DNA from 4 places in the Duganella sp. Root198D2 genome. Region 1 is predicted to be linked to each of the others. Evidence: predicted binding sites of a transcription regulator. Region 1 holds the regulator's gene; each other region holds the start of a gene.
The links. The regulator sigma-54, encoded in region 1, starts transcription at its own class of promoters, with help from an activator protein. The targets are predictions, from matches to a motif close to TGGCANGNAANCTGCTTT.
Positions count from the first base shown of each region.

Region 1 (5,566 bases):
GAATTCGCCCGCCACCTCGTAGCAGGACATCACCTCGGGCTCGGAGCGCATGCGATGCTCGAACTGCTTGAGGATGTCGGTATTCTGCTTCTCCAGTTCGACCGACACGAACACCGTCAGCGGCCGCCCGGCCAATGCGCGGTCGACCAGCGCGACGGCCTTCACCAGCACGCCGTCGCTACGCAGCCTTTCGATGCGGCGCTGGCAGGTTGCGACCGATGAATGCACGCGCTCGGCGATCTCTCGCAGCGGCGTACTGGCATCCTCTTGCAGGATATTGAGGATGCTGCGGTCGATCCGGTCCAACTCCCTCATGCGAGATGCCGCAGGGGGTGCGCCCAGGCCGGCCAGCATGGCTCGAAGAAGCGCTCCACCATTGCGGGCGTAACTTCGGCCAGGGTCGCGGGATTCCACTTCGGCTGGTTGTCCTTGTCGATCACCAGCGCCCGCACGCCTTCGAAAATTTCGCCATGCTCGAAGTTGCGGCGCACCAGATTGCGTTCCATGCGCAAGCAGTCTGGCACCCCTAGCGCTGCACCGCGCTTCAGCAGTTCGTGGGTCACGCTCATCATCAGCGGCGAGCGCAGCTCCATTGCCTTCAGCGATTTCTGCGCGAATGGCGTACTGTCGCCGCGCAGCGATTGCATGATGGCCGGCACCGAGCCTGCCGAGAAATGCTTGTCGATCAAAGCGCGCTGCTCTTCCAGCTCGCTGTCGCCGGCGAAGGCGTTATGCGGGCCGGCATAAACGGCAATCGCGTCGCGCAGCGATTTGCCGGGCGTGGATTCGAGCAGCGCGGCCAGACCGGCCAGTTCCGTCTCCGGCACGAAGTAATCAGCCAGGTCGAGGTACAGCGCATCGGCAGCGCCGACCGTCAGGCCGGTGAGGCCCAGCCACATGCCAAGCTGCCCCGGCGCATGCGACAGGAAATGGCTGCCGCCTACATCCGGGAACAGGCCGATATTCACTTCCGGCATCGCCATCTTGGTGCGGCCGGTGACGATGCGCACGCCGCAGTCAGGCCCGCCCTGTGCGATGCCCATGCCGCCGCCCATCACCACACCGTCCATCAGCGCCACATATGGCTTGGGATAGAAATGGATTAAATGGTTTAGCGCATATTCTTCGGTGAAGAAGTCTTCCAGCAGTGCGCTGTCGCCTTGCGTGTTGGCGCGGCCGACGTCGTGGAAGAAGCGGATGTCGCCGCCCGCGCACAGCGCGCGCTCGCTGCTGCTGCGCAACACGACTGCCGCCACGGACGCATCGTCGCGCCACGCAAGCAGCGCCTGCGTCATCGCGCGCACCATGTCGAGGGAGAGTGAATTGAGGGCCTTCGGGCGGTCCAGCGTGATAAAGCCGGTACCGTTGGAGAGATGGGTGTGGACGTGTTCGCTCATGCAAATATTTTAACGCACACTGGCCGCAAAAAAGGGCGCCAATTGCGCCCTTTGGTGTGCTACACGGCCGCTCCTTTACACGGCGGTGGGTGGTGCTTCGTACGTATCCGGGAAATGCTTGATGGCCGCATGATTGTGGTTCTGCACGCGGTCTTTGTATTTCATGACCTGGCGATCCAGTTTATCAATCAGGGTGTCGATGGCGGCGTAGAGGTCTTGCGACAGGCTTTCGACGTACACGGTTTTGCCAGACATGCGCAGGTTGATTTCCGCTTTCTGGCGCTTCTCTTTCTCGGTGAGGTTATCTACAGTCAGGATGACAGCAATATCAATTACTTGATCGAAATGGCGCTTGACGCGTTCCAGCTTGTTCTGCACGTACTCGCGGATGGCTGGGGTCACTTCGACATGATGTCCACTGATGGTGAGATTCATACACACTCCTAAAGATGATGTCGCTCTCGAGTTCGTGCACGCCGAAACGCACAGAGGAACCCATGCACTGCACTACAAAGATTTGCGGAGGCTTACCGGAGGGATTTTCAACGCTTCTCGATATTTGGCAACAGTCCGTCGCGCAATCACCATGCCTTGTTCTCCCAGCATGTCCGCAATCTTACTGTCGGATAAAGGATTTTTCGGGTCTTCTGCTCCTGTCAATTGCACGATCAGTGCCCGTATCGCTGTCGAAGAAGCTTCACCCCCAGCTTCGGTCGCGACGTGGCTACCAAAGAAATATTTCAACTCAAACATGCCATGTGGGGTGAGCATATATTTTTGAGTTGTTACGCGAGAAATAGTGCTCTCGTGTAGTCCCAGTGTATCAGCAATTTCACGCAACACAAGGGGTCTCATGGCCACTGCGCCATGACTGAAAAAGTTCTTTTGTCTTTCTACTATCGCTTCCGCAACGCGCAGGATCGTGTCGAAACGCTGGCGCATATTCTTGATCAGCCACTTGGCTTCCTGCAGCTGGCCATTCATCTGCGATTCGCTCTTGCCTTGCTTGAGCAGGTTGGCGTACAGCGCGTTCACGCGCAGGCGCGGCACCACGTCGTTATTCAGTGTGACCAGCCAGCCGCTGCGGCCCTTCTTCACGATCACGTCCGGCACCACGTAGTCGGACTCGCCAGACGCGAATTCGGCACCCGGATGCGGGTTGCACTGGCGGATCACGCACTGTGCTTCACGCAAGTCTTCGTCGTCGCAGTCGAGGGCTTTCTTCAGCTTGGTGAACTCGCGCTGGGCGAACCAGGTCAGGTGCTTCTCGACGATGGTCAGCGCCATGCGGCGCGTCACCAGCGGCACGCCGGGCATGCGCTTGATCTGCAGCGCCAGGCATTCGGAGGCATTGCGTGCCGCGACGCCGGCGGGGTCGAAACTTTGCAGCAGCACCAGGCTGCAGCGCAGGTCGTCCAGCTCGATTTCCAGTTCGGGCGGCAGGCGCTCGTGGATTTCTTCCAGCGCTTCTTCCAGGTAGCCGTTGTCGTCCAGCGCGTCGATGATCAGTTCCATCAGCGCGCGGTCGCGCGGCTCCTGCACGGTGACGCGCATCTGCTCCAGCAGGTGTTCACGCAGGGTGCAGCCGGAAGCTTCCAGCTGCGGGCGGCTGTCTTCGTCGTCGGCGGATTTGCTGCCGGAGCTGGAGCTCCAGTCGCCGTCGTCGCTGCCGTTGCCGGCATTTTCGCTGTCGCCGCCTTCATAACCTTCGCCGTCGGCAGCGGCAGCCGGGGCGTCGCCGCCCTCGCCTTGCCCGCCTTCAGGGGCGGGCGCGGCGGGCGCTTCGGTGCCATTGCCGTTGCCCTGGCTGATGGCGCCATCGGCCAGCAGGCGTACCGAGTGGTCGAGCGGATCGTCGAGGCGCTCCAGCATGGGATTGTCGCCAAGCAGCTGTTCCAACTCCTGGTGCAGCTCCAGCGTGGACAGCTGCAGCAGGCGGATGGATTGTTGCAGCTGCGGCGTCAGCGCCAGGTGTTGCGAGGTTCGCAGTTGCAGTGTTTGTTTCATGGCCTCGCTTACATGCGGAAGTGTTCGCCGAGGTAGACACGGCGTACGGATTCGTTGGCAATGATGTCGTCCGGGCGGCCCGAAGCCAGCACGGCGCCTTGGTTGATGATGTAGGCGCGGTCGCAAATGCCGAGGGTCTCCCGCACATTATGGTCTGTGATCAGGACGCCGATATTGCGCTCCTTCAGGAAACGCACAATACGTTGGATTTCGATCACGGCGATCGGGTCGACGCCGGCAAACGGCTCGTCCAGCAGCACGAAGCGCGGGTTGGTCGCCAGGGCGCGGGCAATTTCCACGCGGCGGCGCTCGCCACCGGACAGGGACAAGGCCGGGTTTTCGCGCAGCTTCTCGATCTGCAAGTCAGCCAGCAGCGCTTCCAGGCGCTGGTTGATCTCGGCCTTGGGCAGCGGCTTGCCGTCGACCTTCTGGATTTCCAGTACGGCACGGATATTTTCCTCCACCGTCATCTTGCGGAAAACCGAAGCTTCCTGCGGCAGGTAGGACAGGCCCAGCGTGGCGCGTTTGTGGATCGGCAGGCTCGATACGTCGGTGCCGCCGATATCGATGGTGCCGGCATCGGAGGCCACCAGGCCCACGATCATGTAGAACGACGTGGTCTTGCCGGCGCCATTAGGGCCGAGCAGCCCCACCACTTCGCCGCAATCGACTTGCAGCGAAACGTCGTGCACCACCTGGCGCTTGCCATAGGTTTTCTGGAGGCCGCGCACGACCAGCGTGCTGGCGCAGGTATTTGCTTGCATGCTTACTTCTTCTCCGCTGGCGGGGTGGTTGGCTGAGCCGCTGGCGGCGTTGCCGGCGGTTCGGTGCGGGTCGGCTGGATCACCATGGTGCCGCGGCCGCCGCCCGGCTTGCTCTCGCCGCTCGCGGTATTGCGCACGCTGAAGAACTCCTTGCGGCTGTCGTAGGAGATGAACTCGCCCTGCACTTCATCGTTCTGCTTGCCGCCTTCCAGGCGGCGGATGGTGGCCTTGTTGAACATCTTCACCAGCTCAACCTGTTCTTCGTATTCGATACGGTCGGCATCGCCTTCCACCCACTGGTCGCCGGCACCGTCGCGCTTCTGGCGGAAGGTGGCTTTCTTGCCGTCGCCGAACAGGGTCACCTGCTGGTAGCCTTCCGGCGTCTGCTTGACGTAGGCGCGCTCCGCCGTCATGGTCAGCGTGCCGCGCGTCAGCTTGACGCCGCCCAGCAGGATGGTGACCTGCTTGACGTCGTCGATATCCATCGAGCCATAGCTGATATTGGTCGGCTTGTAAGAGTCGGCTTTCTCGGCCAGCGCCGGAGCCGCGACTCCCAGCAGCAATGCTGCCGACAAGAGTAGTCGTTTCATAGTCATTCCTCAGTTATTGGTCTGCAGCCCTGGGGGGAAGCTGCAGCGTGCCATTGCCGGCCAGATGCATTTCGCGCGTCGCATTGTTGGCGCGCATGCTGTTGGCCGAGGCGGTGGTATTCCCCAGGCGCAGCTTCACCGGCTGGTCGGTTTCCATGCGGTCTTCGTCCGGGAAGATCACCAGCTTGTCCGATTCCAGGTGCAGCAGTTGCGCGTCCGGCGCGGCGGCGCGGTCGATGGTGACGTTGCCGTTCAGGGTGACGCGGCTGTTGGCGTCTTCCACGCGCGCCGTTTTTGCCACGATCTCCATTGGCGGCTTCCCGCCGGCCAGGCTGCGCACACGCGGGTTGTCGACCTCGGACGAATCGTCGATCGGGCGATGCGTCAGCTTGTCGCCGGCGATGATATAGCTCGGCTTGCCATCTTTCGACATGCGCACGAAAGAGAAGTTATGGATGATGTAGTCCGGCTCGTTCAAACGTTTATCGGCCTGCATCTGTTCGTCCGCACGGTTCAGCAACTCGAGCAGGTAGAAGCTGCCGAGCGCCGCCAGCAGCACGAAAATCATGCCGAGCGAAAGGCGGAAGCGGTGGGCGATCCTCTGGTTACGCATTGCCGGCTCCCTTACACCAGGAACTGCGCCATCACGCGGTCATAGCTGCCCGTTGCACGCAGCACGAATTCGCAGGCCTCGCGCACCGCGCCGCGGCCACCCGCAGCTTCAGTGATGTAGTGGGACCGCTGCTGCGCTTCCTGGCGGCCATTCGGCACGCTGACTGCGAAGCCTACGCGGCTCAACAGCGGCAAG
Region 1 is NZ_LMIC01000049.1:91,645-97,210, reverse strand. Features, by position in the region: gene ASE26_RS25905 (Lrp/AsnC family transcriptional regulator) at 1-315, opposite strand, end outside; gene ASE26_RS25900 (enoyl-CoA hydratase/isomerase family protein) at 312-1,397, opposite strand; gene hpf (ribosome hibernation-promoting factor, HPF/YfiA family) at 1,473-1,832, opposite strand; gene ASE26_RS25890 (RNA polymerase factor sigma-54) at 1,905-3,404, opposite strand; gene lptB (LPS export ABC transporter ATP-binding protein) at 3,413-4,168, opposite strand; gene lptA (lipopolysaccharide transport periplasmic protein LptA) at 4,171-4,758, opposite strand; gene lptC (LPS export ABC transporter periplasmic protein LptC) at 4,772-5,371, opposite strand; gene ASE26_RS25870 (HAD family hydrolase) at 5,383-5,566, opposite strand, start outside.

Region 2 (5,566 bases), on a different contig from region 1:
CCATATGCAGCGGATCGACCTCGATGCCCTCCGCACGCAGCACGGTCTGCATCAGGACGATGGCACCGAAAGCGACAAAAATATCCTCCCCGAAGAACAGGCCTATATTGTCGGTGGCAGCGGCCATGGCGCGAACGTGCTGGCGTTGCTCGTCGCTGAGCGCAGGATTGCGAAGCTGGGCAGCACCTTCTGCCATCGGCGCCACGACCGGGCGCACCATATTCGGGTGGCCACCCAGTGAAGTCAGGCCCATTGCGGCCGACAGTTCACGGACCGCCAGATAAACTATCAGCAGCCTCCCCGCAGTTGCGGAACGCATGCGCGCTACGGCGGCCTGTGCGTGCTCGCGCAAACCGAAGCGCTCGAGCAAGCCGATCGCCGCCAGCGGCAACAAGTAGATCATCGGCAGGTTGCGCGTCTTGACGAAGGCAGTGCCAAGCGAAGCAAGCAAGGCCTCTACCGGCATGAAGGCAGCGAAGCCGGTAGTGAAGCAGGCGGCGACAACCACCAGCACAGGGTGCAGCCGCAGCAGGAATCCAAGCACAATCACGGCCACGCCAAGCAGCGGCCACATATTGACAGCAGTTTGCATCTCCCCTCCCCAAGGAAGGCCACATCTTACCCCAGCACGATCAAAAAAAACGCGCACCGAAGTGCGCGTCCTTGGGGGATGCTACGAACCGATCAGAAGTTCGCCTTGAACTGCACGCCGTAGGTGCGCGGTTCGTTGACGATACCGGTCAGGTTGTTGAAGTCGATTGCGCCCAGTGCCTGGATACGATTGGTGATGTTGCGGCCGTATGCAGCCAGCTCGTATTTGCCGTCGTTCCAGCGATAGCCCACGCGCAGGCCGCCTTCCAGCAGTTCCTTGGCCTTGTACTCGGGAGCTTCGTACAGGAAGAAGTTGTACGAGGTGCGGTATGCCCAGTCGGTGTAGGCGTAGATTTCGCCATCACCCAGCGGCTGGCTGAAGCGCAGGGTGAAGTTGTGCTGCCACTTCGGTGCGCGCGGCAGTGGGTTGCCGTTGATGAGGGCAGCACTACCAACGACGTTGCCGTTCGCATCCAGGAACTGGACTCGCGGATCGGTCGGGGTGCAACCACCGCCGCAGGACTGGACAAACAGGTCTGCATCCTTGATCTTGGTGTCGTTGTAGCTGGTACCGAACGTCACGGCCCATGCGTCGCTCAAGTTCGCCTGCAGGTCCACTTCAATACCGCGGCCGGTCACCTTGTCGGCGTTGATCAGGCGGTTCATGTTCACGGTGCCGGAACCCGCGGTAAGCTGCTTGTCCTTCATGCGGTAGTTGAACACGGTGGCCGACATGCGCGCACGGCGGTCGAACAGGTCCTGCTTGACGCCGAATTCCACCGACAGGGCCTTTTCAGCGTCAGCCTTGGATGGCAGCGAAGTCAGGTCGAACAGGCGGCCCTGCATGGAAGGGGCGCGGTAACCGGTAGCGATACGTCCGAACAGGTTGGTGTCCTTGTTCAAGGTGTAAGTACCGCTCAGGTCCCAGCTCACATTGCTCGAGGTATCGCTCAACGCATTGGAAGCCGATTGCGGCGGTTCAACGCGGGTGGCGATGAAGTCCTTCTTGTCCTTGGTGTAGCGCAGGCCGGCACGCAGCTTGAAGGCTTCGTTCACGGTGTAGTTGATGGTGCCGAAGGCGGCGTACGACTTGGCATCCTGCTGCTGGGTCGAGTAGGCGGCGTTTTGCGGGTTACCAGCGGTGAAGGAATCGAACGAGATCGAATCGATCTGGATATGTTCGTCAAAATAGAACACACCGGCGATCCACTGCAGAGGGCCCTTGTTATTGGACTCGACGCGGAATTCCTGCGAGATCTGCTTGTGGTCAGGAATCAGGTCGGCAGTTTCGACAGGGAACGGAATCGTCCCTGGACCGCTAGGCGGATGGAAGCTGGCGCCATAACCGCCATCGACGTCGCCGCGGCTATAGAACTCCAGCTTTTCATAGCCAGTGATCGAGTGGAAGGTCAGGCCTGGGGTATCCCAGCGCAGGCGCAGGTTGGCGCCCTTGTTTTTCAGGTGCTGCTCGTTGCCGCCGTCGGTCGGGTAGGACTTGTAGTCGAAGTTGTCGACCAGCTCATTGGTACCCTTCTTCAGGATATTGGCGCGGAACAGGGTGGCGTTGCCGTCCATGTCGCGGCCGTGCAGGTTCAGCAGGGCGCTGAAGTCCTTATCAGGCTTCAGCAGGAACTGGATACGGCCGGCGTTGTCCTTATAGCCTTCGAAGTCCCGGATCGGCGCGCCTGGACGATCGTTGTGCACGCGGTCGCCGCGGTGCTGCGATTGCAGCGAGATGCGGGTTGCCAGCACATCATTGACCGGGAAGTTGTAGGCGCCTTCATAGTTACGCACGCGGTCCTTGCCGAAGCCGACGTTGACGTAGCCTTCCTGGCGGAACACCGGCTTGGCGGAGTCGAACTTGATCACGCCGGCTGGGGAGTTACGGCCGAACAGGGTGCCTTGCGGGCCGCGCAGCACTTCCACCTGGTCGACGTCGAACACCGGGAAGCCCTTCAGCATCGGGTTTTCCTGCACGATGTCGTCCATTACCAGGCCGACCGGCTGGGAAGCGTTCAGGTCGAAGTCGGTGTTACCCAGGCCGCGGATATAGAAACGCGGGAAGGTACGGCCGTAGTCGGACTCCACGGATACGGATGGCGAACGGCCGTTCAGGAAACGGATATCCTGGCCGCCGGAGGTCAGCACGTCCAGCTTCTCGCCCTTCAGGGTGGCGATCGCCATCGGCACGTCCTTGATGTTCTCCGCGCGGCGCTGTGCAGTAACGATCACAGTCTCCAGCTGGCCCGGCTTTTTCACTTCTTCGGTTGGCTGTGCTTCCTGGGCAGAAGCGCTATATAGAGGGAAAGCACTGGCCACGGCCAAGGCAATCAGGGAGTGTTTGAGGCGTTTATCCATACCCGATGTTCCAATCTTTAAAAGAAAAGTAACGTAATGTTGCAATGGCGCAAATGCTAACACGAAAGCAAATCCCTTCTCTTACTTACGAGAAACCCCTCATTTAGTTGCCTTGCATATAAATAAGTAAGCAAAAACGTATTTGCCATACATATCGCGCCTGCTGCATAGTAGTGAGCCACGAATCCATGCCGTGAGAAGCGGATTCGACTGCAGGAACAAGTGATTGCAGTTTGATGACGTGCCCAAGAATTAATCAAGGGTACATGTACAAAATTTGCATTTGTGCGTTGTTGGCAAGCTACAAGGTGCCGTGGCCGGGATTGGCTCGAAAAAGCGGAACGGGGCACTCCATAAAAATATACAATAACGAACTTCGACGGAGCCCTTACATGAAAATCAAACAACTTAGCATGATGATCGCCGCAGTTGCGGTGGCAGCCAGCGCAAACGCGGCTGATCCGAAGCTGGGCATCGTGTACGACGCCGGCGGCAAGTTCGACAAGTCGTTCAACCAGTCCGCTTTCGAAGGCGCTTCGCGCTTCCAGAAAGAAACCGGCATCAAATTCATCGAAGTGCAAGCCAGCAGCGACACCCAGGCTGAGCAGGTGCTGCGCGGCCTGGCCCGCAAGAACCTGGACCTGATCGCCTCGATCGGCTTCGCCCAGACCCAGGCGGTGCAGAAAGTCGCCAAAGAATTCCCCAAAGTCCGTTTCGTCCTGATCGACGGCGTTGCGCAGGGTAATAACGTCAATTCCGTGACGTTCAAGGAAGAAGAAGGTTCTTACCTGGTTGGCGTGGCCGCTGCCATGGCCTCCAAATCCAAGAAGCTGGGCTTCATTGGCGGCATCGATATTCCGCTGATCCGCACCTTCGCCTGCGGCTATGCCCAGGGCGCCAAAGCGACCGACAAGAAAACCGAAGTGATCTCGAACATGGTCGGCACCACTTCCGCTGCCTGGAACGACCCTGCCAAGGGCGGCGAGCTGGCACGTGCCCAGTTTGACCGCGGCGTGGACGTGGTGTTCGCAGTGGCCGGCGGTTCCGGCATGGGCACCCTGCAGACTGCCAAGGAAAAAGGCAAGCTGTCGATCGGTGTCGACTCCAACCAGAACCATCTGTATCCAGGTTCCGTGCTGACCTCCATGGTCAAGCGCGTGGACAACGCCGTGTACGATTCCTTCATGCAGATGAAGAACGGCACCTGGAAGGCTGGCGTGACCGCCAAGGGCCTGAAAGAAGGTGGCGTGGATTGGGCGCTGGACGAGAACAACCGCAAGGTGATCTCGCCTGAGATCGAGAAAAAGGTCTTGGGCGCGCGCAAGGACATCATCGATGGCAAGATCAAGGTCATCGACATCCGCACCACCAACGCCGCCTGCCCGGCTTAACCAGTAATTCCATTAAAGAGAACGCGCCGACGGGAATGCCCGTCCGGCGCGTTTTTCAGTAAATAAGACCCGAAAAATCCTTATGACGCCAGCAGTAGAATTCCGCAATATTTCCAAGCACTTTGGAGCGGTGAAGGCGAATACGGACGTCAGTTTCTCCATCGCCAAAGGGGCCATCCATGGCCTGGTGGGTGAGAATGGCGCCGGCAAGTCGACCTTGATGAGCATCCTTTACGGCTATTACCGCGCAGATGGCGGTGAGATCCTGCTGGACGGTAAGGTGCAGCACATCCACAATTCGCACGAAGCGATCCGCCTCGGCATCGGCATGGTGCACCAGCACTTCATGTTGGTCGAGAACATGACCGTGCTCGATAACGTGATGCTGGGCAGCGAAGGCGGCTTCCGCCTGCGCGAGCAGCGCGCCAGCGTCGAAAAGAAGCTGCGCGAAATCTGCGACCGCTACCGCCTGGACGTCGATCCGCTGGCGACCATCCACGACCTGTCGGTGGGTGCGCAGCAGCGTGTCGAAATCCTGAAGCAGATCTACCGCTCGGCCAACATCCTGATCCTGGACGAGCCGACCGCCGTACTGACCGCGCAGGAAACCGAATCGCTGTTCGAGATCCTGAAGCTGTTCAAGGAACAGGGCAAGACCATTATCCTGATCACCCACAAGCTGCAGGAGATCAAGGACATCACCGACACCGTCACCGTGATGCGCGGCGGCCGTGTGGTGGGCGCGGTGCAGACTGCCGACACCACCAAGGAAGAACTGGCCCAGATGATGGTCGGCCGGCCGATCGAGAATAACCTGCCGCGCGGTGAATACAAGCCTGGCAAGGCCGTTCTGGAAGTGAAGAACCTGCAGCTGTCGGACGACAATGGCGTCAAGCTGCTGCAGGACATCAACTTCACCCTGCGCGCGGGCGAAATCGTGGCGATTGCGGGGGTATCCGGCAATGGCCAGTCCGAGCTGATGGCGATCCTGTCCGGCATGAAGCTGCCGACCGCCGGCGAAGTGGACTTCGAAGGCAAGGCCCTGCCCTTCCCGAAAAGCGGCGATGCCGACGGCCTGCCGACCAAGTTCCGCAACCTGGGCATCGGCCATGTTCCGGAAGACCGCCTGCGCGATGGCGTAATCAAGGCCTTCTCGGTGATGCAGAACACCTTCTTCGGCTACCAGGACAAGGTGAAGAACAAGTGGGGCCTGATCGACTTCAAGG
Region 2 is NZ_LMIC01000002.1:386,465-392,030, forward strand. Features, by position in the region: gene ASE26_RS04550 (DUF969 domain-containing protein) at 1-592, opposite strand, end outside; gene ASE26_RS04555 (TonB-dependent receptor) at 685-2,949, opposite strand; gene ASE26_RS04560 (BMP family protein) at 3,342-4,340, shown strand; gene ASE26_RS04565 (ABC transporter ATP-binding protein) at 4,423-5,566, shown strand, end outside.
Region 2: a site for sigma-54 is predicted at 3,216-3,233, ahead of ASE26_RS04560 (BMP family protein). Genes of this name have one in related genera too.

Region 3 (5,566 bases), on a different contig from region 1:
TACGGTTCGGATAACACTGTGCAGTTCCGCAACGTGATCGCCACCAGCCTGACCTACGACATCGGTCGTTTCACCCACAACCTGGTGGGCAACTTCCGCAATGGCTACAAGGACAAGCACCACGACGCGGAAAACTGCGCGGTCAACACCAACGACGCGGCAGCGGAGTGCGTGGACGTGCAGCTGGACGTGCCAAGCTACACCACCTTCGACTGGCAGACCACCTTCCGCGCCATGAAAGGCCTGGAGCTGACCTTCGGCGTGAAGAACCTGACCGACCGCGATCCACCGCTGTCGCTGCGTAACACCGGTTCGCACCAGTTGGGTTACGACCCACGCTACGCCAGCGCCCTCGGCCGCACCTACTACCTTGGCGCACAGTACAAGTACTGATTGCTGAAGTAGCTTGAGTAAAAAAACCCCGGCTGTGCACTGCGCAGCCGGGGTTTTTTATTACCTGCCGGTTCTTACTCGCCCTGCAGGCGGCGCTGGCGCACGGCGGCAGCCAGGTTCTCCAGCACCTGTACGCTGGTGTCCCAGTCGATGCAGCCGTCGGTGATCGACTGGCCGTAGGTCAGTTCCTTGCCCTGCACCAGGTCCTGGCGGCCTGCCACCAAGTGCGACTCAACCATCACGCCGACGATGCGGGTATCGCCGCCGGCCACCTGCTGCGCGATATCGGCGCACACCGGCACCTGGTTTTCCGGCTTCTTCGACGAGTTGGCATGCGATGCATCGATCATCAGGCGCGCCGCCAGGCCGTAGCCGGAGATCGCCTTGCAGGCTTCTTCCACGCTGGCCGCATCATAGTTCGGCGTCTTGCCGCCGCGCAGGATGATGTGGCAATCTTCATTGCCGTTGGTCGACACGATGGCAGAGTGGCCGCCCTTGGTGACCGACAGGAAGTGGTGCGGCTGCGAGGCCGCCTTGATCGCTTCCACTGCGATCTTGGTGTTGCCGTCGGTGCCGTTCTTGAAGCCCACCGGGCAGGACAGGCCGGAGGCCAGTTCGCGGTGCACCTGCGATTCGGTGGTGCGGGCGCCGATTGCGCCCCAAGAGATCAGGTCGGCAATGTATTGCGGGCTGATGACGTCCAGGAATTCGGTACCGGCCGGCAGGCCCATCTCATTGATGGAGCGCAGCAGTTCGCGCGCCATGCGCAGGCCGTCGTTGATGCGGAAGCTGTTGTCCATGTACGGATCGTTGATCATGCCCTTCCAGCCCACGGTGGTGCGCGGCTTTTCGAAGTAGACGCGCATCACGATCTCCAGGTCGCCCTTCAGGCGTTCGCGTACCGGCGCCAGGCGCCGCGCATATTCCAGCGCCGCTTTCGGGTCGTGGATCGAGCATGGGCCGACCACCACCATCAGGCGGTCGTCCTGGCCGTGCAGGATGCGGTGCAGCGCGACGCGCGCTTCGGAAGCCGTGTTGGATGCCGCTTCCGTGCAGGGAAATTCGCGAATCAGGTGCGACGGTGGCGTCAGCTCCTTCATTTCACGAATACGCAGGTCGTCGGTACGTTGCATGATGGTTTCTCCTGAGGCTTAAATAAAATCGGGTAAAAAAAAACCGCCATTGCTGGCGGTTTGTCTTGGTATCTGCTGGGATCTCGTTTTGCTGCTACGTGAACCGGCCGCTACTCCACCGCCTTTGGGTTGGAATTGCTAAAGTAAAAAAAGCCGGTAAAGAAGTGCAGCTGCATGGGTCGAGTTCCGTGGATTTCGATCCACTATAACAACAGTTATCGCCTAATGCAAGCGAGGCGTTCAGGCCTTGCGGCGGCGGCGCGCCGCCAGCAAAGCCAGTAGTCCCGCACCCGCCAGGCCCAGTGCACCAGGCTCCGGCACATCGACCGGACGCGTGCCGCTCAAGGCACTGATGTAGACCGTGGTGTCCAGCCGGTCATCGCCGCGGTCGCCGATGATGAAGGTCAGGGTATGGCTGCGGTCCGTGCTCAGGCCGCTCAACGCAAAATTCTGCACTGGCTTGCAGCTGGTCGCCGTATCCGGGCAGAGGATGCCGTTCAGTTCAGTTCCATCAAACTGCTGCACCGATGGATGGTCAATATTGACCGGCAAACCGCCAACGAAAGCGATATTCACGCCATCGATCAGCAAGCCGAAGCCATCGACGAATTTGCCGACGAAGTCCGGGAATTCTTCCGAGCCGAACACGGTCTGGAAAAACACGCTGCCGGTGCCGGTCGTGAAATTGATATCGAGCTGGGTGACATCGAAATAATTGTCGTTGCCACCGATTTGGGACAGGATCGCGTGCTGGGCTGCCGTGCCCAGCACCCCGTACTGGGTGGTCTTGGTATCTTTTTGGTTTGGTCCGTCCGCGTAGTCGCGCACATCGCCGGTCGACAGCATGATGCCGCTGCCGATGCCGTAAGTGCCGCTGGCATTGCTGAAGGTGCCGCTGGAAGTGGCATGGCCGCTCAGGGCAGCTGCGTTGACCGTCAAACCCGATGCACCGGCCGAGACTGCGCTTGCCAGCGCGACGGCGTCGCTGGTGGCGCTTGCGACGATTGCGTGCGCGGCATTGGCAACACACAGGCAGCTTGCCGTCAAAACCAGTCCAGCCAAGTACTTCATGAACCACTCCTTTTTCGTATGAACCCTGCATTGTAGCAATTTTAATACCAAATTAATAACTTATTGTTTTTCTTGATATTATTAAATCGATTCAGGGCGCAATGTATCAATATTCGACAGAAACTTGCACGAGTGAAGTAGACGCGCAGGCGCAACAGTGAATAGTTCCGGGCGGAAGTTTTGGACGTTTGTTATCAGATCTCAAATAGAATTCCTTCAACCTTTGCAGGTGCCTAACGCCCGGCACTTCCATCGGACCCGACATCCCATCTATTTGAGGAGAAGTACGTTGGCTACAATCAAGGCTAAATCGATCATTTATTCCCTGTTGTCAGCATTCGGTGCATTGGCAGTCTTGCCGGCCATGGCGCAGCAACAGGCTCCCGAAGAAAAAATGATCCGGGTCGAAGTGACCGGATCCTCCATCAAACGACTGGTATCGGAAACGTCCCAGCCGCTTTCCGTTTTCAAGGCCGAAGAATTTACCAAGCAGGGCTTGACCACCGCCCAGGAAGTGCTGGACCGGATCCCGTCCAACCAGACCAGCATGGGCGCCGGCAACGTCGTGGGCGGCAACGCCAGCGGCCTGCCGACCGGCGGCCAGGCGGTGGCCGACCTGCGCGGCCTCGGCGGCGACAAGACCCTGGTGCTGCTGAATGGCCGCCGCATCGCCAACCACCCGTATGACGGCGCCAGTGTCGACCTGAACATCATCCCGGTGGCAGCGCTGGAGCGGGTTGAGGTCCTGCGCGACGGCGCTTCCGCCATCTACGGTACCGATGCCATCGGCGGTGTGATCAACTTCATTACCAAGCGTTCCGTGACCGGCACCACCGTCGCGGCGGAAACCATGCTGCCGCGCGAAAAGGGCGGCAAGGAGCGCCGCGCCAATATCGTCAGCGGCGTCGGCAACCTCGACAGCGACGGCTGGAACCTGATGGGCGTGCTGGACTGGCAAAAGCAGGATGTCCTGACGTCGCAGCAGCGTGATTTCTCGAAGACCGCCGTGATCCCCGAGCGCGGCATGACCGTGGCTGACGGCACTTCCGGCACAACCTTCCCTGGCAACTATTTCGATCCGGTCACCGAAGCGACGGGCAACCCCGGCTTTGCCAGCGGCTGCCTGCCGCCGTTCTCGATCCCGCGGCCATCCAACGGCACCTGCCGCCAGGACTATACGCGCCAGATCGACGACCTGCCGAAGCAGGACCGCCTGGTCTTCTTCGGCAAGGCCGCCTTCAAACTCAATGCCGACACCACGGCCAGCCTGGAATACCTGCACTCGCGCAACAAGGTAATGTCGCGCACGGCACCGCCGCCGCAGACCGGCCTGGTCTTGCCTATCACCAGCCCTTACTATCCGGGTAATGCGGGCGGCGTGCCGGCCCAGCCAAACCTGTCCGGCCAACCACTGTCGGTCAACTGGCGCCCAACGGAAGCCGGCCAGCGCCAGATCAACTCCAAGGGCGAAGGCGACCGCCTGGTAGCGGCGCTGGAAGGTATCGCGGCAGGCTGGGACTACAAGGCAGGCTTGAACCACTCGGTCAGCAAGTCCGAGGAAAACTTCACCGGCGGCTATGTGCAGGACGCCGGCTTTGCCGCTGGCGTGCTGAACGGCATCCTGAATCCTTTCGGCATGCAGAATGAAGCCGGCCGCGCCTACCTGGCCAGCGTAGCGCTGCGCGGCAAGGTGCAGGACGCCAAGAACAAGGCCACCACCTTCGACATCAAGGGTTCGCGCGACGTGATGCAACTGGCTGGCGGCGCCATGGCAGTCGCGCTGGGCGCCGAATACCGCAAGGAAGACGCCGACTTCAACGTCAACCGGGATATCGCCGGCCAGGCCTCCAGCTCCGGCCTGTCCGGCTCGCAGTCCAAAACCGGTTCGCGCAATGTGAAGGCGGTGTATGGGGAATTGAGCGTGCCGCTGATCAAGGATCTCGACATCCAGGCCGCCGTGCGCTACGACCATTACAGTGACGCGGGCAGCACCACCAACCCGAAACTGGGTGTTCGCTACCAGCCAACCCCGCAACTGCTGCTGCGCGGCTCAGCCAGCACCGGCTTCCGCGCCCCGACCTTGTTTGAGAAAAACGCACCGCAGTCGAAGAACGACACCAGCAACACTTACGACGATCCGATCCTGTGCCCGGGCGGCGTGCCACAGCCTGGCGCCAACCCGCTGCGCGATTGCGACCTGCAACAGTTCAAGTTGCAAGGCGGGAATACTGCGCTGACGCCAGAAAAATCCAAGACCTTCTCCTTCGGCGCAGTCTTCGAGCCGGTGCGCAACACCACCATCGCGCTGGACTACTGGAATATCCGCCTGAAGGACAAGATCGGCGCGCTGCCGGAGCAAGCAATCTACGGCGACTACGCGAAATACCAGGCGCGCTTCCTGCGCAACCCGGATGGCTCGCCGTTCGCGATCCTGGACCTGAACGAAAACCTGGGCCGCGTGAAGACCGATGGTATCGACCTGAGCGCAACGGTCAACTCGGGCCGCACCGAGTACGGCAGCTTCACCTTCACCCTGGATGGCACCTGGGTCCACAGCTACAAATACCAGAACGAGCGGGACGGCGCGTTCATCCAGAATGTCGGCACCTACGGCGACAATGGCCCGATCATGCGCTGGCGCCACAATGCCTCGCTGACCTGGCGTGACGGGAACTGGAGCACGACCCTGTCGCAGAATTTCAAATCGGGTTACGTCGACCAGAACTTCGTGGCGCCTGAGTTCTTCAACAAGGTGGATTCCTACCAGTTGTGGAACCTGTCCGCGACCTACACCGGCTGGAAAGGCGTAACGCTGACCGGCGGCGTGAAGAACCTGCTGGACAAGGATCCGCCATTCACCAACCAGGGCACGGTGTTCCAGAAAGGCTATGACCCGCGCTACTCCGACCCGATCGGCCGCGCAATTTACCTGCGTGCCAGCTACAGCTTCTAAATAGCTGCGTAGTTAT
Region 3 is NZ_LMIC01000002.1:234,887-240,452, forward strand. Features, by position in the region: gene ASE26_RS03895 (TonB-dependent siderophore receptor) at 1-393, shown strand, start outside; gene aroG (3-deoxy-7-phosphoheptulonate synthase AroG) at 468-1,526, opposite strand; gene ASE26_RS03905 (choice-of-anchor L family PEP-CTERM protein) at 1,767-2,597, opposite strand; gene ASE26_RS03910 (TonB-dependent receptor) at 2,887-5,550, shown strand.
Region 3: a site for sigma-54 is predicted at 2,630-2,647, ahead of ASE26_RS03905 (choice-of-anchor L family PEP-CTERM protein). Genes of this name have one in related genera too.

Region 4 (5,566 bases), on a different contig from region 1:
GGGTGGGGCATTCTCGCGGTTCCGACCGGTATCATCAGCGCGGAAATCAGCCAGCAGCGCCGTTCGAACCGTACTTGCGCCGGCTGCCTGGCCGCGGACCATGAGCAGTCGGCGCGTTTCTGCAAGAGCTGCGGGAGCCGGTTCCCCGCGATTTAAGCGGCCTGCTTGACCGGTTGCTCGAAGTCGGTCGACAGCGCCAGCTCCTTCCATTGCGCCAGCTCCTGCTCCACCTGCCGGTGTTTGGCGTAGGCGCGGGCAACGGCGTCGCTGCCCAGCTGCAGGCGCAGTGGCGGCTGCTCGGCATCGGCCAGTTTCAGCACGGCTTGCGACAGCCTGGCCGGATCGCCGGGCTGGGCATGATTGGCGCCGGCGGCGAAGGTGCGCATGGCGCCGACCGTGTCCTGGTATTCTTCAATGCGAACCGCAGTCTCGACCAGCGACGTGGCGTCGAGGAAGTCGGTGCGGAAGAAGCCCGGCTCCACGACAGTGACGTGCACGCCCAGCGGGGCCAGTTCCTGCGTCATCGCTTCGCTCAAGCCTTCCACCGCAAATTTGGTGGAGCCGTAGACGCCCCAGCCGTAATAAGCCTGGTAGCCGCCCAGCGAAGAAATATTGAGCACACGGCCGCTGCGCTGCTGGCGCATGACCGGCAGCACGGCGCGGCTCACGTTCAGCAGGCCAAAGACGTTGGTCTCGTAGTTGCGGCGCACTTCTTCAGCCGAAGTCTCTTCAACGGCGCCGAGGATGCCGTAGCCGGCATTATTCACCAGCACGTCGATGCGGCCGAAGCGTTCGATTGCGGCCTGGGTGGCGACGACGGCAGCGGCTTCCTTGGTGACGTCCAGCTGCACCGGCAGCAGCTTGGGATGAACGCCCAGGGCGTCGACGATCGCTTGCGGGTTGCGGGCTGCAGCTACGACGGAATCGCCACGCTCCAGGGCGTCGCGGGCAATCAGCAGGCCGAAGCCGCGGGAGGCACCAGTGATGAACCAGACTTTGTTTGCCATGATATTGCTCCTTCAATCGGGTGGGTTGGTGAAGGGAATATTAGGCCTCGGGAAGCTGCTACACTAGATACGGTAAAGGTGATTGATCTTCAACCAGTAGTTGTGAATCATGGATAAGGCCCGCGTCATCACACTGTTCATCGGCGTCGTGCACGCCGGCAGCTTCAGCCAGGCAGCGGTAGATGCCGGCTTGTCCGCGCAGGCGGTCAGCAAGGCGATTCGCCAGCTGGAGGAATACCTCGGTGTGCGCCTGTTCCACCGCACCACGCGCAGCCTGAGCCTGACCGACGAGGGCCAGCGCCTGTTCGAACTGGCCAACCCCGGCCTGCGCCTGCTGGACGAGGCGCTGGACCATGTGCAGAACAGCCGCGAGGCGGTCGACGGCATGATCCGCGTCGCCGCGCCTACCTCGCTGGGCACGGTGATGCTGGCGCCGCTGCTGCGCGAGTTCCAGGAGCTGTATCCGAGCGCCCATTTCGACATGCTGTTCGATGACCACTTCACCGATTTGATCGAATCGAAGATCGACGTCGGCTTCCGTGCGGGTAATCCGCCTGAGCGCAACCTGGTCGCGCGCCAGCTGGGCAGAATTCCGCTGTATATCTGCGCCTCGCGCGGCTACATTGAGCGTCACGGCGCGCCGCGCACGGTGGAGGAGCTGCAGCAGCACCGCTGCACCGGCTTCCGCCAGCCGAACACGGGCCGCGTCATTCCGTGGGAGATGAAAGGGCAGGGCGGAACGGTTTATCAGGATGTGCCGTGCGTGGCGACCTTCAACACGGCGGAAGGCGAGGTGGAGGCGGTACGCGCCGGCGTCGGCATCGGGCAGCTGGCGTTGTATATGGTGGAGCGCGACCTGGCAGAGGGACGGCTGGTGCACCTGCTGCCGACCCACGTGACGGCGAATGCGGCTGTTTACATGTACTATCCGCAGCGCAGCCGCATGCCGATGCGCGTGCGGCACTTTATCGACTTCATGATGAAACGCAAATGGACCGCCTTTACCTGATGACTGTCTACGTGGCCGTGGCCGAGGAGCAGGGCTTCGCGTCAGGCGCGCGCCGCCTGGGCCTGTCGCCGCCTGCCGTCACGCGCGCGGTGGCGGCGCTGGAGGAAAGGCTGGGCGTAAGGCTGCTGGACCGTACCACGCGCCACGTGCGGGTGACGGAAGCGGGCCAGCGCTACCTGGACGATGCGCGCCGCATCATCGCGGAAGTCGATGAAGCCGACGATGCGGTGGCGGGTATCAACGCCGCGCCGCGCGGCCACCTGACCGTCACCGCGCCGGTGCTGTTCGGCCGCATCTACGTCGTGCCCGGCATCGTCGACTACCTGCAGCGCTATCCTGCGATGGATGTTTCCACTGTCTTTGTCGACCGCGTGACGAACCTGCTGGAGGAGGGCATCGACGTCGGCATCCGCATCGGCGAGCTGCCCGACTCGAGCATGCGTGCGATTCCCGTCGGGCAGGTGCGGCGCATGATCATCGCCTCGCCTTCCTATATAGCGAAGCATGGCGCGCCGGCCACGCCGCAGGAACTGGAGCAACACACCGTTGTCGCTTCATCCGGCTCCAGCGTGCCGCCGGACTGGCGCTTCCAGCATGGCGGCAGCACGCAATCGCTGCGGGTCAAGCCGCGCCTGGGCGTGAATAACAATGACTCGGCTATCGAGGCGGTGCGCAGCGGTTTCGGCATCGCCCGCCTGCTGTCCTACCAGGCGGCCGCCTTGCTCGATGCCGGAGAACTGGTGGAGGTGCTGCAGGACTACGCCACGCCGGCCGTGCCGATCCATATCATCCACCGCGACAGCCGCCAGGGTTCAACCCGCATTCGCAGCTTCGTGGACCTGATGGCCGAGCGCCTGCGCACCGATCCGAGGCTCCAACCGGTGCGCTGACAGCGCTAAATTGGTGCGGCGCACAAACGCAGTGCTTGATTTTCACCGGCATCGCCCCGGAAGCGGGGTGGCACGGCGCTTGCAATATCCCCATTATTTACTCACCGGGGATAGAGATGGATCGCACGTTCAGCCTTACCCGCCGTCGCCTGCTTGCTGCGGGCGCTGCGACAGCCTTATCGAATTACGCCTGGGCTGCAGGCTCCGACAAGCCGGAAAAAGAAGAAGTCAAAGTCGGCTTCATTCCCCTCACTGATTGCGCCTCGGTCGTGATGGCGTCCTTGCTGGGCTTCGACAAGAAGTACGGCATCAAGATCGTGTTGAGCAAAGAGGCCTCATGGCCCGCCGTGCGCGACAAGCTGGTGAACGGTGAGCTCGATGCTGCACATGTGCTGTATGGCCTGGTGTACGGCGTGCACCTTGGCGCCGGCGGCGCGAAGAAAGACATGGCCGTGCTGATGAACCTCAATCACAACGGCCAGGCGATCACGCTGTCGAAGAAGCTTTCCGACAAAGGGGCGGTCGACGGCGTGTCGCTGGCAAAGCTGATGCGCGCCGAGCCGCGCGAATACACCTTCGCCCAGACTTTCCCAACCGGTACGCATGCAATGTGGCTGTATTACTGGCTCGCTTCATACGGCATCAATCCGATGCAGGACGCGAAGATGATCACCGTGCCGCCGCCGCAAATGGTAGCGAATATGCGGATCGGGAATATGGACGGTTTCTGCGTGGGTGAGCCGTGGAACCACCGCGCGATCGTGGACGGCATCGGCATCACGGCGGTCACTACGCAGGATATCTGGCGCGACCATCCGGAGAAGGTGCTCGGTACCAGCGCGGAGTGGGTGAAGAAGTATCCGAACACCGCACGCGCACTGGTCGCAGCGGTGCTGGAAGCGGGGCGCTGGATCGATGCATCCCTGTCGAACAAGGTGAGGATGGCCGAAGCCATTGCCGACAAATCCTACGTCAACACCACGGTCGACGTGATCGGCCAGCGCATCATGGGGCGCTACCAGAATGGGCTTGGCAAGGTCTGGGATGATCCGAACTACATGAAGTTCTTCAATGACGGCGCGGTGAATTTCCCTTACCTGAGCGACGGCATGTGGTTCCTGACGCAGCAGAAACGCTGGGGCTTGCTGAAGTCGGAGCCTGATTACCTGGCCGTTGCGACGCAGGTCAACCAGATTGAGGTCTACAAGGATGCGGCAAGCATGGCGAAGGTGAATGTGCCGAAGTCGCCGCTGCGTAGCGTGAAGATGGTCGACGGCGCACTTTGGGACGGCAAGAATCCCAAGGCGTATGCCGACTCGTTCAAGATCAAGGTGTGAAGGGAGGGCATATGAATGCAGTCTACGAATCGATAGAGGGCATAGGCGCGGCCACAGCCGCGGACGCAGCGCCTGCACCGTCGCGCCGCGCACGCCTGGCAGCGAAGGGAGTACGCCTGGCGCCGGAGGGCGGGCGGCTGCGGCCCTTCGTCATGAAGGTGCTGCCGCCGCTGCTTGGCCTGTCGCTGCTGCTGCTGGCCTGGCAAATCCTGGCAGTACGAAATGCAGGGTTTCCAACGCCGCTGGAAACCTGGCATGAGGCGGTGAAGCTGTTTGCCGATCCGTTCTACCGCAAGGGCCCGAACGACCAGGGCATAGGTTGGAATATCCTTGCGTCGCTGCGCCGGGTGGCGCTTGGCTTTGGCCTGGCGGCGCTGGTCGGCATTCCGCTAGGCTTCCTGATCGGCCGCTTCTCCTTTGTGTATGGCATGTTCAGCCCTTTAATCAGCCTGCTGAAGCCCGTGTCGCCGCTGGCCTGGCTGCCGATTGGGCTGCTGGTCTTCAAGGCCGCCGATCCGGCCGCGATCTGGGCCATCTTCATCTGCTCGATCTGGCCGATGATCGTCAACACAGCTGTTGGTGTGCAGCGCGTGCCGCAGGATTACCTGAACGTGGCACGTGTGCTGGACTTGTCCGAGTGGAAGGTGGTGACCAGGATCCTGCTGCCTTCCGTGTTGCCCTACATGCTGACCGGCGTGCGGCTGGCGATCGGTACCGCATGGCTGGTGATCGTCGCCGCTGAAATGCTGACCGGCGGAGTTGGCATTGGCTTCTGGGTATGGGATGAATGGAACAACATGAATGTGCCGCACATCCTGATCGCCATTGGCGTGATCGGCATGGTCGGCCTGCTGCTGGAACTGGCGCTGGTCGCGCTGGCCAAAGCCTTCAGCTATGAGGAGAAATGAGATGGCGTCGAAATTCATCGATATCAGCAGGGTCGATATGCGCTTCGGCCAATTCCACGCGCTGAGCGACATCAACCTGGCGGTGGAGCAGGGCGAATTCATCACCCTGATCGGCCATTCCGGCTGCGGCAAATCGACACTGCTCAACCTGATCGCGGGCCTGAACTTGCCAAGCAGCGGCGTGCTGGTTTGCAGCGGGCGTGAAATCGCCGGGCCGGGACCGGAACGCGCGGTAGTGTTCCAGAACCATTCACTGCTGCCTTGGCTGACCTGCTTCGAGAACATCTACCTGGCGGTGGAGCGCGTATTCGGCGGCAAAGAGTTGCGCGCGCAGCTGGACGAACGCACCTGGAAAGCGTTGGAGCTGGTCGGGTTGGCGGCGGCCGGCGGCAAGCGGCCCACCGAAATTTCGGGC
Region 4 is NZ_LMIC01000048.1:75,536-81,101, reverse strand. Features, by position in the region: gene ASE26_RS24105 (ion transporter) at 1-156, shown strand, start outside; gene ASE26_RS24100 (oxidoreductase) at 153-1,007, opposite strand; gene ASE26_RS24095 (LysR family transcriptional regulator) at 1,117-2,016, shown strand; gene ASE26_RS24090 (LysR family transcriptional regulator) at 1,998-2,906, shown strand; gene ASE26_RS24085 (CmpA/NrtA family ABC transporter substrate-binding protein) at 3,023-4,243, shown strand; gene ntrB (nitrate ABC transporter permease) at 4,255-5,151, shown strand; gene ASE26_RS24075 (ABC transporter ATP-binding protein) at 5,153-5,566, shown strand, end outside.
Region 4: a site for sigma-54 is predicted at 2,975-2,992, ahead of ASE26_RS24085 (CmpA/NrtA family ABC transporter substrate-binding protein). Genes of this name have one in related genera too.